2 linked regions of the Caldimonas brevitalea genome follow. The protein of the gene in region 2 binds, or shares a complex with, the protein of the main gene of each other region. Links are inferred from orthologs where the notes say so. Each region holds a gene or a part of one and is shown on either strand. Other genes may lie near its edges.

Region 1 (4,502 bases), 780 kb from region 2 along the record:
ACACCGCGGCGAGGTCCGCGCGTCGTTCGGGCGTGGCGGGGTGAATCTGGACCTCGGGCATCGAAGGCTCCAAATGGCGACGGGAGCTGCCAGCATAGGCAGCTCCCGCACGTTTTGGCCAGTCCCGCGACGGAAGACCGTCCGGCGGCTCGCGTCAATGCGCCAGCTTGAACACCGAGACCGACTGCACCAGCGCTTCGGACTCGGCGCGCACCGACGTGGCACTCGCCGCCGCCCGCTGCACCATCGCCGCGTTCTGCTGCGTGACCTGGTCGAGTTCGACGATGGCCTGGTCGATCTGCGCGATGCCGCTCTCTTGCTCGGCAAAAGCATGCGCAAGGTCGCCGATCAGGCCGCCGACCTTGCCGACCGCCGCGACCACCTGATCGATGGTCTGGCCCGCCTGGCCGACCTGCGCCGAGCCGGCCTCGACCTTGTCGACCGAGTCGCGGATCAGCGCCTCGATCTCCTTGGCGGCCGTCGCGCTGCGCTGGGCCAGCGTGCGCACCTCGGCCGCCACGACCGCGAAGCCGCGGCCGTGTTCACCGGCACGGGCCGATTCGACGGCGGCGTTCAACGCGAGGATGTTGGTCTGGAACGAGATGCCGTTGATCATGGTCGTGATCTCGGCGATCTTCTTCGACGCGGCCTTGATCGCGTCCATGCTCTGCACCGCCTGCACCACGGCCTGGCCGCCTTCGGCCGCCAGCGTGGAGGCGTCGCGCGCCAGCCGGTTGGCTTCGTTCACGCTCTGCGCGCTCTGCTTCACGGTGGCGGTGATCTCCTCCATCGTGGCGGCGGTCTGCTGCAGGGCGGCGGCCTGGCGCTCGGTGCGCGAGGCCAGCTCGCTGCTGCCGCTGGCCATCTGGCCCATGCTCTGCGCCACCGTGTGCGAACGTTGGCGGACATCGCCGACCACACGCACCAGGTTGCTCTGCATGTCCTCGAGCGCCGCGATCAGCTTGCCGACCTCGTCCTGCGCCGTCGACGACAGCGTGCCGCTCAGGTCACCCTGGGCAATCCGGTGGGCGGCGGCCAGCGCGGTCTGCAAGGGCCCGAGCGTCGCCTGGCGGATCAACCAGAAGCTGGTCGCCAGCACGGCGATGCCCAGCAGATTGATGAACATCACCGAGACCTTGATGAAATTCACGACTTCGGCCACCAGCGGGCCGAAGCGGTTGGTGTTGTCGAGCACCTGGTCCATGTCGGGCTTCAGCTTGGCCACCAGCTCCGGCGTCACGCCGCTGCCGGGTTCGCTCGCGATGATGTCGCGCATGCGGTTCAGTTCGACGATGTCCTTGCGCGGCAGGTCGATGACACCACCGAACCCGATCATGGAGATGGCGCCGCGCTCGATGGCGAACAGCTCGATGTCGACGTTCCCCGCGATGTCGCGCGCCTTCACGATGTCGCGCACCAACTCGTCGCGCGTCACCTTGTCGGCGGTCCGGGCGCCTTCGGAGACGCGGTCCATGGCCTGCTTCAGGTTCAGCACAGTCGCGACGTGGTCCCGCTCCATATAGTGAAACAAGGCAGCCTTGCCCAGCAGCCGGGTGCCGATCAGCACCAGCAGCGAGACGACCACAACGGCGATCAGGCCGAACTTGAATTTCTGACGGAGGGTAAAGCGATTCACGGCGGCGGGTCCGGTAGGGGAAACAAATGCCTGCCGCGGCATGCGCCGCGACAAGACGTCTCGCTCCCCTATATCGGCCGCCGCCGTAAGGGCTTGAGCCCGGTGTCGGGCTTAAGTTGTTTCCTGATGCTGCCGCGCGCCCGCGTCGGGCCGGTGCCTCAATCGACCGGCGTCAGCTTGGCCACGCTCAGCGCCAGCCACTTCATGCCGTGGCGCCCGAAGTTGATTTGCGCCCGGGCGTCGGCACCGCTGCCTTCGAGCGTGACGATCACGCCCTCGCCGAACTTGGTGTGGAACACCGACTGGCCGGTGCGCAGCGCGACACCCTCGGACGTCGCGACCTTGGGCGCCAATGTCTTCTCGCCCGCGCCGGCGGCGGAGCCCCGCCCCGAGCCGCTGCTCCAGGCTGCGCGGTAATCGCGCGCGTAGCCCGAGCCGAAGGCCTGCGCCTTGGGCGTGATCCACTTCAGCGCGGCCTCGGGCAGTTCTTCGAGAAAACGGCTCTTGATGTTGTAGCGCGTCTGGCCGTGCAGCATGCGCGTCTGGCTGTGGCTCAGGTACAGCCGGCGCCGCGCGCGCGTGATGGCCACATACATCAGGCGGCGCTCCTCCTCCAGCCCGTCGTAGTCCGACAGCGAGTTTTCGTGCGGGAACAGGCCCTCTTCCAGCCCGGTGATGAAAACGCAGTCGAACTCCAGGCCCTTGGCCGCATGCACCGTCATCAGCTGGATCGCGTCCTGCCCGGCCTGGGCCTGGTTGTCGCCGGCTTCCAGGGCCGCATGGGTCAGGAAGGCGGCCAGCGGCGACATGATCTCGCCGGTCTCGGCGTCGGGCGCTTGTTCGGTGCGCGCCACGGCCGGGGGGTCCCCCTCGGCGATGGTGCCGGGCGAGACCACCACGGCGCCGGCGTGCTCGTCGACCGGCAAGGCCACCGCGTCCTTGCCGAAGCCCTCCTGGGTCACGAAAGCCTCGGCCGCGTTGACCAGTTCGTCGAGGTTCTCCAGCCGCTCGCGGCCTTCTTTCTCGTTGCGGTAGAAATCGGCCAGCCCGCTGGCCTGCACCACGTGCTCGATGATCTCGCGCAGCGTCAGGCCGCGCGTGTTGTCGCGCATCGCGTCGACCAGCGTATTGAAGGCTGCCAGGTTGGCGCCGCCCTTGCCGGTGACCGCCCCAACGCTCTGGTACAGGCTGCGGCCGGTCGCCCGGGCGGCGTCCTGCAGCTGCTCGAGCGTGCGGGCGCCGATGCCTCGGGTGGGGAAGTTCACGACCCGCAAGTAGCTGGTGTCGTCGTTCGGGTTCTCCAGCAGCCGCAGATAGGCCAGCGCGTGCTTGATTTCGGCGCGTTCGAAAAAGCGCAGACCGCCATAGACCCGGTAGGGGATGCCGGCGTTGAACAGCGCACTTTCCAGCACGCGGGACTGGGCGTTGGAACGGTACAGGATGGCGATCTCCGATCGCGGCGTGCCGTCGCGGTGCAGCTGCTGCGCCTCTTCGAGCAGCCACTGCGCCTCGGCGTAGTCGCTGGTCGATTCATAGACCCGCACCGGCTCGCCCGGCCCCGCCTCGGTCCGCAGGTTCTTGCCCAGGCGCCGCGTGTTGTGCGAGATCAGCGCGTTGGCCGAGTCGAGGATGTTGCCGAAGCTGCGGTAGTTGCGCTCCAGCTTGATGACCTGCTCGACGTGGAACTCGCGCTCGAAGTCGCTCATGTTGCCGACCTGGGCGCCGCGGAAGGCGTAAATGCTCTGGTCGTCGTCGCCCACCGCAAACACGCTCGTCTCGGGCCCGGCGAAAGCCTTCAGCCAGGCGTACTGCAGCCGGTTGGTGTCCTGGAACTCGTCGACCAGGACATGCCGGAAGCGCCGCTGGTAGTGCTCGCGCAGCGCCGGCTGGTCGCGCATCAACTCGTAGGTGCGCAACATCAGTTCGGCGAAATCGACCACCCCTTCACGCTGGCACTGGTCTTCGTAGGCCTGGTAGATCGCTGCCAAGGTGCGGCTCTGCTCGTCGCGCACTTGCACGTCACGCGGCCGCAGCCCTTCTTCCTTGCTGCCGGCGATGAACCAGGTCACCTGCTTGGGCACAAAACGCTCTTCGTCGAGGTTCATCGCCTTGATGACGCGGCGTACCGCCGACAACTGGTCTTGCGAGTCGAGGATCTGGAAGCTCTGCGGCAGATTGGCGAGCTTCCAGTGGGCGCGCAGGAAGCGGTTGCACAGCCCGTGGAAGGTGCCGATCCACATGCCGCGCACAGGAATCGGCAGCATCGCACCCAGCCGCGTCAGCATCTCCTTGGCCGCCTTGTTGGTGAAGGTGACGGCCATCACGCCGGCCGGCGACACCTGACCGGTCTGGATCAACCAGGCGATGCGGGTGGTCAGCACCCGGGTCTTGCCCGAACCGGCCCCGGCCAGGATCAACGCCGGTCGGCTTGGCAAGGTGACGGCGGCGAGCTGCTCCGGGTTCAGGTTGTTCAACAACGACGTGGGCGCAGCGGGGGCGAAATCGAGACTCATGTCGCGATTCTAGGGAGGCGGGCGATGCCCCTTCCCGGCACACCGGGCCGCGATGAGTAGAATCAACCACCGGGCCCAAATTTTGGCGTCCGGTTTTTTGTTTGCGCGGCACCCTCCCCTGCTGGAGCCTGTGCCACCGCCCGCCCCGCCGGGGGCGCGGCGCGCCGCGCAGCCGGTTCTCCAAGTCAAGCGCTCGCAGCCTCGACGCCGCACTGCATCAACGCGGCGTCCTATCTGCTACTGGAGCGATCTCTGATGGAAATCTTCGACTACGACAACGTTCTGCTGCTGCCGCGCAAATGCCGCGTGGAAAGCCGTGCCGAATGCGACACCAGCGTCGAGTTCGGCGGCCG
Region 2 (5,935 bases):
AAAGCCGCCAGGTTTTCCCGGTCCATCGCGAGCAGGAGATCGAAACGTGCAAAGTCTTCGGGAACGACTTGCCGGGCACGCAAGTCGCACAACTCGTAGCCCCGGCGCCGGGCGTGATCCTGGGCACGGGGATCGGGCGGTTCTCCGATGTGGTAGTGGTGGGTACCCGCAGAGTCGATCAGCAAGCGCGATGCCAGACCTGCACGCTCCGCAAGCCCCCGAAAAACGCCTTCGGCGCTCGGCGACCTGCAGATGTTGCCCATGCAAATGAACAAAATGCGGGCGAAAGGCTGCAAGGCAAGAGGCGGCATTCCGGGAGTCTAGGGCCTTGTGGGCCGCACCGACACAGGGGAGCGGCAGAAGTTGCCGCCGACTCTCCCTGTTGCTCGCGCCCGCGCCGGGCCAGCGCGGTCTTCGCGGCGCGCATTGCGCACCGTCTGCGTCTCGCCGCCGCCCCAATGCAGGCGCTCCAAGCCCCGCCGCCCGATCACCCGCGTCTCCGAAGTGGCAGTCGGCCATTTGGTGCGCCGGCATAATCCCCGCCTTTCGAGGCCTCACTGCACCATGTCCATCACCGGCGACCATCGGCTCTTGAAGCGGCTCAACCGTATGGCCGTGGTGCGTCGGGTGCGGCAGGCGCCGGGCAGCTCACGCGCAGACCTGGCGAATGCGACAGGTCTGACGAAATCGACCATCAGCTTGCTCACGCAGGAACTGATCGACGAAGGCTGGCTGGTCGAGCTTGAAATCGAGTCGCCCGGCCTGCAGGCGCGCAGCACCGGGCGTCCGCCCACACCGCTGACGCTCGACGAGCACCGGCTGGCCTTCATCGGCGTCGACATCGGCCTCGGTTCGGCGACGGTGGTGGCGACCAACCTGGTCGGCAAGGTCCTGACGGAGCACACCGCGCGGCTCGACACCACGGCCCCCGAGCAGGTCTGTCGCGAGGTAGCGACCTTGATCGAGGCGCGCCTGGCCAGCGAGGCATTGCGCCAACGCACCACGGTGGGGATCGGCATCGGTGTGCCGGGCGCCGTCGACGAACGCACCGGGGTGCTGCGTTTTGCCCCCAACATCGGCTGGAAGGACGTTGCGTTGCGCGACCTGTTGCGCGCGGCGCTCGCGGCGGGCCCTGCGGCCGGCCTGCCCCTCTACCTGCAGAACGACGCCGACGTGGCCGCGCTGGGCGAGTTCGAGTTCGGCGACCCCCAGGTGTTGGAACCGCTGGTGTTCCTCGGCCTCGGGACAGGCGTGGGTGCGGGCATCGTCGTGAACGACCGATTGCTCACCGGCTGGGGTGGCTTCGCCGGCGAAGTGGGCCACACGGTGCTGGACGCCGCGGGCCCGTTGTGCAGTTGCGGCCGGCGCGGCTGCGCCGAGGCCTTCATCGGGCTCGCGGCCGTGACGCAGGCCGTGCTCGGCACCGACCAGCTGCCGCGCACGCGCGATCCTTCGGCGCTGCTACAAAGTCTGCCGCCGGCCGCCTTCGACGCCGATCGGGCCCACCGCGACCCCGCCTTGCGTGCCGCGCTGGACCGCGCCGGCCAGCACCTGGGGCTGTTGATGCAGAACCTGTGGGCCGCCTTCGATCCGGCGGTCATTGTGCTGGGTGGGCCGACCTGCGAACTGGGGGACAGCTTGCTCGGCCCGGCGCGCGAACGGCTCGAGCGTTATGCGCAGGAAGCCGGCCTGCAGCCGCCGACGGTCCGGCAGGCCCGCTTCGGCCGTCTCGCCCACGCCGTGGGCGCCGCCGCTGCCGTGATCCACTACCAGGTGCGCCCGCTCTCGGACGCCGCGATGCGCGGCAGTGCCGTGGCCGAACCGGCCTGAGGCCGGCCGCACCGCCTGAAAGGGCTCGCACCGCACCGCGCAGCACAGGCTGCCCAACCAGCGCTGCCGACCGCCACCAGCGTCAACCGATCGGAACGATCTTGTCGTCGCCGGCGGCGCCGAAGGCCTGCTCCTTCAGCAGAGCCAATTGGTCGCGCACCCGCGCCGCCTTCTCGAACTCCAGGTTGCGGGCGTGTTCGAGCATCTGCTTCTCGAGCTGCTTGATGCGCTTGCCCAGGTCTTTCTCCGACAAGGCCTCGACCTTGGCCGCTTCTTCCGCCGCCTTCAGGCCCTGGCGGGATTCCTGCGCGGAGAACACGCCGTCGATCAATTCCTTGACGTGTTTGGTGACCGTGCGCGGTGTGATGCCCTGCGCCTGGTTGTGCTCGAGCTGCTTGGCACGTCGGCGCTCGGTCTCGCCAATGGCGCGCCGCATCGAGTCGGTCATTTTGTCGGCGTACAGGATGGCTTTGCCGTTGACGTTGCGCGCGGCGCGCCCGATGGTCTGGATCAACGAGCGTTCGGCGCGCAGGAAACCTTCCTTGTCGGCATCGAGGATGGCCACCAGCGACACCTCCGGGATGTCCAGCCCCTCGCGCAGCAGGTTGATGCCCACCAGCACATCGAAGGTGCCCAGGCGCAGGTCGCGCAGGATCTCGACCCGTTCGACGGTGTCGACGTCCGAGTGCAGGTAGCGCACCTTCACGCCGTTGTCGGACAGGTAGTCGGTCAGCTGCTCGGCCATGCGCTTGGTAAGCGTGGTGATCAGCACCCGCTCGTTGACCTCGACCCGCTCGCGGATCTCCTGCAGCACGTCGTCGACCTGGTGCGTCGCGGGCCGCACCTCGACCACCGGGTCAACCAGGCCGGTCGGCCGCACCACCTGCTCCACCACCTGGCCGGCGGTACGCTTTTCATAGTCGGCCGGGGTCGCCGTGACGAACATCACCTGCCGCATCTTGCGTTCGAACTCCTCGAACTTCAGCGGCCGGTTGTCGAGGGCACTCGGCAGCCTGAAGCCATACTCCACCAGCGTCGTCTTGCGGGCCCGGTCGCCGTTGTACATGCCGCCGAGCTGGCCGATCAACACATGGCTCTCGTCGAGGAACATCAGCGCGTCGGGCGGCAGATAGTCCACCAATGTCGACGGCGGCTCGCCCGGCTTCGAGCCCGACACATGCCGGGTGTAGTTCTCGATGCCCTTGCAATGGCCGATTTCCTGCAGCATCTCGAGGTCGAAACGGGTGCGCTGTTCGAGGCGTTGCGCTTCGACCAGCTTGCCGGCCTTGACCAGTTCGTCGAGCCGGGTACGCAACTCCTCCTTGATGCCTTCGATGGCCGACAGCACCCGCTCGCGTGGCGTGACGTAATGGCTGCTCGGATAGACCGTGAAGCGCGGGATCTTCTGCCGCACGCGGCCGGTGAGCGGGTCGAACAGCTGCAGCGACTCGATCTCGTCGTCGAACAGCTCGATGCGGATGGCCAGCTCGGAGTGCTCGGCCGGGAACACGTCGATCGTGTCGCCGCGCACCCGGAACGTGCCGCGCGCGAAATCGATCTCGTTGCGCTTGTATTGCATGCGGATCAGCTGGGCGATCACGTCGCGCTGACCCACCTTGTCGCCCACCCGCATCGTCATCACCATCTGGTGGTAGTCGCTCGGGTTGCCGATGCCGTAGATGGCGGAGACCGTGGCGACGATCACCACGTCGCGGCGCTCCAGCAGGCTCTTGGTGGCCGACAGCCGCATCTGCTCGATGTGTTCGTTGATCGAGCTGTCCTTCTCGATGTAGAGGTCGCGCTGCGGGACGTAGGCTTCCGGCTGGTAGTAGTCGTAGTAGCTGACGAAATACTCGACGGCGTTGCGCGGGAAGAACTCGCGGAACTCGCTGTAGAGCTGCGCAGCCAGGGTCTTGTTGGGCGCGAACACGATCGCCGGGCGGCCCAGCCGCGCGATGACGTTGGCCATCGTGAAGGTCTTGCCGGACCCGGTGACGCCCAGCAGCGTCTGGTAGCTCAGGCCGTCCTGCACACCTTCGACCAGCTTGTCGATGGCGACCGGCTGGTCGCCCGCCGGGGGGTACGGCTGGTAAAGCTGGAAGGGCGAACCGGGGAAGTGCACGAACTTGTTGTCGTCCAGCACGGAAACTTCGGTCGGAGTGTCAGCCATGGGATACGGGCAGCGGCCTAAAATGGAGGTTGTTCCTCGCCGTCGGGCGCAGGGGTGCGGTGATCTTAGGCCAAGCCCCTCGCCTGCTCACTTCACTGATTAGGAAAGACCTCATGGCAACGCTCTTTGCCGCTGTCGAAATGGCCCCCCGTGACCCGATCCTCGGGCTCAACGAGCAGTTCAACGCCGACCCGAACCCCAACAAAGTGAACCTCGGTGTGGGCGTGTACTACGACGACAACGGCAAGCTGCCCCTGTTGAAGTGCGTCGCGGCGGCCGAAAAGCAGATGCTCGAAGCGCCCAAGGCGCGCGGCTACCTCCCGATCGACGGCATCGCCGCCTACGACCGTGCAGTGCAGACGCTGGTGTTCGGCGCCGACAGCGCGGCCGTCAAGGACGGCCGCATCGCGACCGTGCAAGGCATCGGCGGCACTGGCGGCCTCAAGATCGGCGCCGACTTCCTGAAGAAGCTGAACCCGAACGCCCAGGTGTTGATCAGCGACCCGAGCTGGGAAAACCACCGCGCGCTGTTCGAGAGCGCCGGTTTCACGGTCGGCACCTACGCCTACTACGACGCGGCCAAGCGCGGCATCAACTTCGACGGCCTGCTGACGTCGCTCAATGCGGCCGCCGCCGGCACGGTGGTGGTGCTGCACGCGTGCTGCCACAACCCGACCGGCTACGACCTGAGCGCCGAGCAGTGGAAGCAGGTGGTCGAGTTGCTGAAAGCCCGATCGCTGGTGCCCTTCCTCGACATGGCCTACCAGGGCTTCGGCGAGGGCATCGCCGAAGACGGCGCGGTGATCGGCCTGTTCCTTGCCTCCGGGCTCGACTTTTTCGTCTCGACCTCGTTCTCCAAGAGCTTCTCGCTCTATGGCGAGCGGGTCGGCGCGCTGAGTGTGGTGGCGCAAAGCAAGGACGACGCCGACCGCGTGCTGAGCCAGCTCAAGCGCGTGATCCGCACCAACTATTCCAACCCGCCGACCCATGGCGCCCAGGTGGTCGCGACGGTGCTGACGACCCCGGAACTGCGCCAGCTGTGGGAGCAGGAGCTGGCCGAGATGCGCGTGCGCATCAAGCAGATGCGCGGCCAGTTGGTCGAGAAGCTGCGCAGCGCCGGCGTCAAGCAGGACATGAGCTTCGTGACCACGCAGAAGGGCATGTTCAGTTATTCAGGTCTGTCCAAAGAACAGATGCAACGTTTGCGCAGCGAATTCGGCGTTTATGGCGTCGACTCCGGCCGCATCTGCGTGGCAGCACTGAACAGCAAGAACATCGACTACGTCACCGCCTGCATCGCAAAAGTCTGCTGATGTCGTCAGCTGTGTGACAAAAAACAGGGGCTTCGGCCCCTGTTTTTTTGGGCAATATGCCCAGATCTGCAAGGTTTTCCGCCGATCTTAGGGGTTTCCTCCGGGCCCACGCTCCGCACACATCTGATTACCGAACTTAGAATGGTGCAGCGCAGCATGCGGACGTGATCGCGCATGGTACTTGCACCACACGCCGCGTAGCCCCGATTTCCGGTGGCGTTCGAATGAACAGAAAGGGCCCCGATGCTGTACCAACTGTATGAAACCCAACGCGCCTTGCTCAGCCCCTTCGCGGAGTTCGCAAGCGCGTCGTCCAAGCTTTACAGCCATCCCCTGTCGCCGTTCACGCACACCCCGGGTGCTGACCGGGTGGCTGCCGGTTTCGATCTCATGCACCGGTTGTCGAAGGAGTATGAAAAGCCTCAGTTCGGCATCACCACGGTGAAGGTCGGCGACCTCGACATCGCGGTGCAAGAGCAGGTGGCGGTCGACAAGCCGTTCTGCCAGCTGCGCCGTTTCAAGCGCTTCACCGACGACGCCGGGCTGTTGACCCGGATGAAGTCGCAACCCACCGTGCTGGTGGTGGCGCCGCTGTCGGGCCACCACGCCACCCTGCTGCGCG

What was found. Proteins that work in one complex are often made in the same cells at the same time.
Region 1: the proteins of uvrB (region 2) and AAW51_RS19275 are in contact, whole or in part, in a crystal structure (PDB 7EGT), measured with the Thermus thermophilus proteins. The link is inferred for Caldimonas brevitalea from one-to-one orthologs. Residues at the interface, in WP_096411307.1 of Thermus thermophilus: Glu23, Leu25, Arg26, Asp27, Gly28, Glu29, Arg30, Phe31, Arg55, Glu326, Asp327, Phe328, Glu379, Ser382, Gln383, His398, Gly400, Arg401; in WP_096412145.1 of Thermus thermophilus: His654, Arg656, Phe657, Gln666, Asp668, Glu669, Lys680, Arg681, Leu682, Ser683, Lys685, Tyr686, Ala687.

Annotation. Positions count from the first base shown.
Region 1 is NZ_CP011371.1:4,590,866-4,595,367, forward strand. The notes cover bases 1,473-4,502. They hold AAW51_RS19275 (UvrD-helicase domain-containing protein), read right to left. Parts: upstream 4,150-4,502; coding sequence 1,795-4,149; downstream 1,473-1,794. Other genes in these bases: AAW51_RS19270 (methyl-accepting chemotaxis protein), read right to left, coding at 1,473-1,636; AAW51_RS19280 (GMP reductase), read left to right, coding at 4,405-4,502. In the rest of the region: AAW51_RS19265 (GNAT family N-acetyltransferase), read right to left, coding at 1-61; more of AAW51_RS19270, read right to left, coding at 155-1,472. UniProt on the Escherichia coli protein: A helicase with DNA-dependent ATPase activity. Unwinds DNA duplexes with 3'-5' polarity. Translocates on single-stranded DNA with 3'-5' polarity. Initiates unwinding more efficiently from a nicked substrate than double-stranded DNA.
Region 2 is NZ_CP011371.1:3,815,086-3,821,020, forward strand. What follows is about bases 1,457-4,446. They hold uvrB (excinuclease ABC subunit UvrB), read right to left. Parts: upstream 4,001-4,446; coding sequence 1,913-4,000; downstream 1,457-1,912. Other genes in these bases: AAW51_RS16145 (ROK family protein), read left to right, coding at 1,457-1,830; AAW51_RS16155 (amino acid aminotransferase), read left to right, coding at 4,114-4,446. In the rest of the region: AAW51_RS16140 (low molecular weight protein-tyrosine-phosphatase), read right to left, coding at 1-311; more of AAW51_RS16145, read left to right, coding at 565-1,456; more of AAW51_RS16155, read left to right, coding at 4,447-5,313; AAW51_RS16160 (polyhydroxyalkanoate depolymerase), read left to right, coding at 5,557-5,935. UniProt on the Escherichia coli protein: The UvrABC repair system catalyzes the recognition and processing of DNA lesions. A damage recognition complex composed of 2 UvrA and 2 UvrB subunits scans DNA for abnormalities.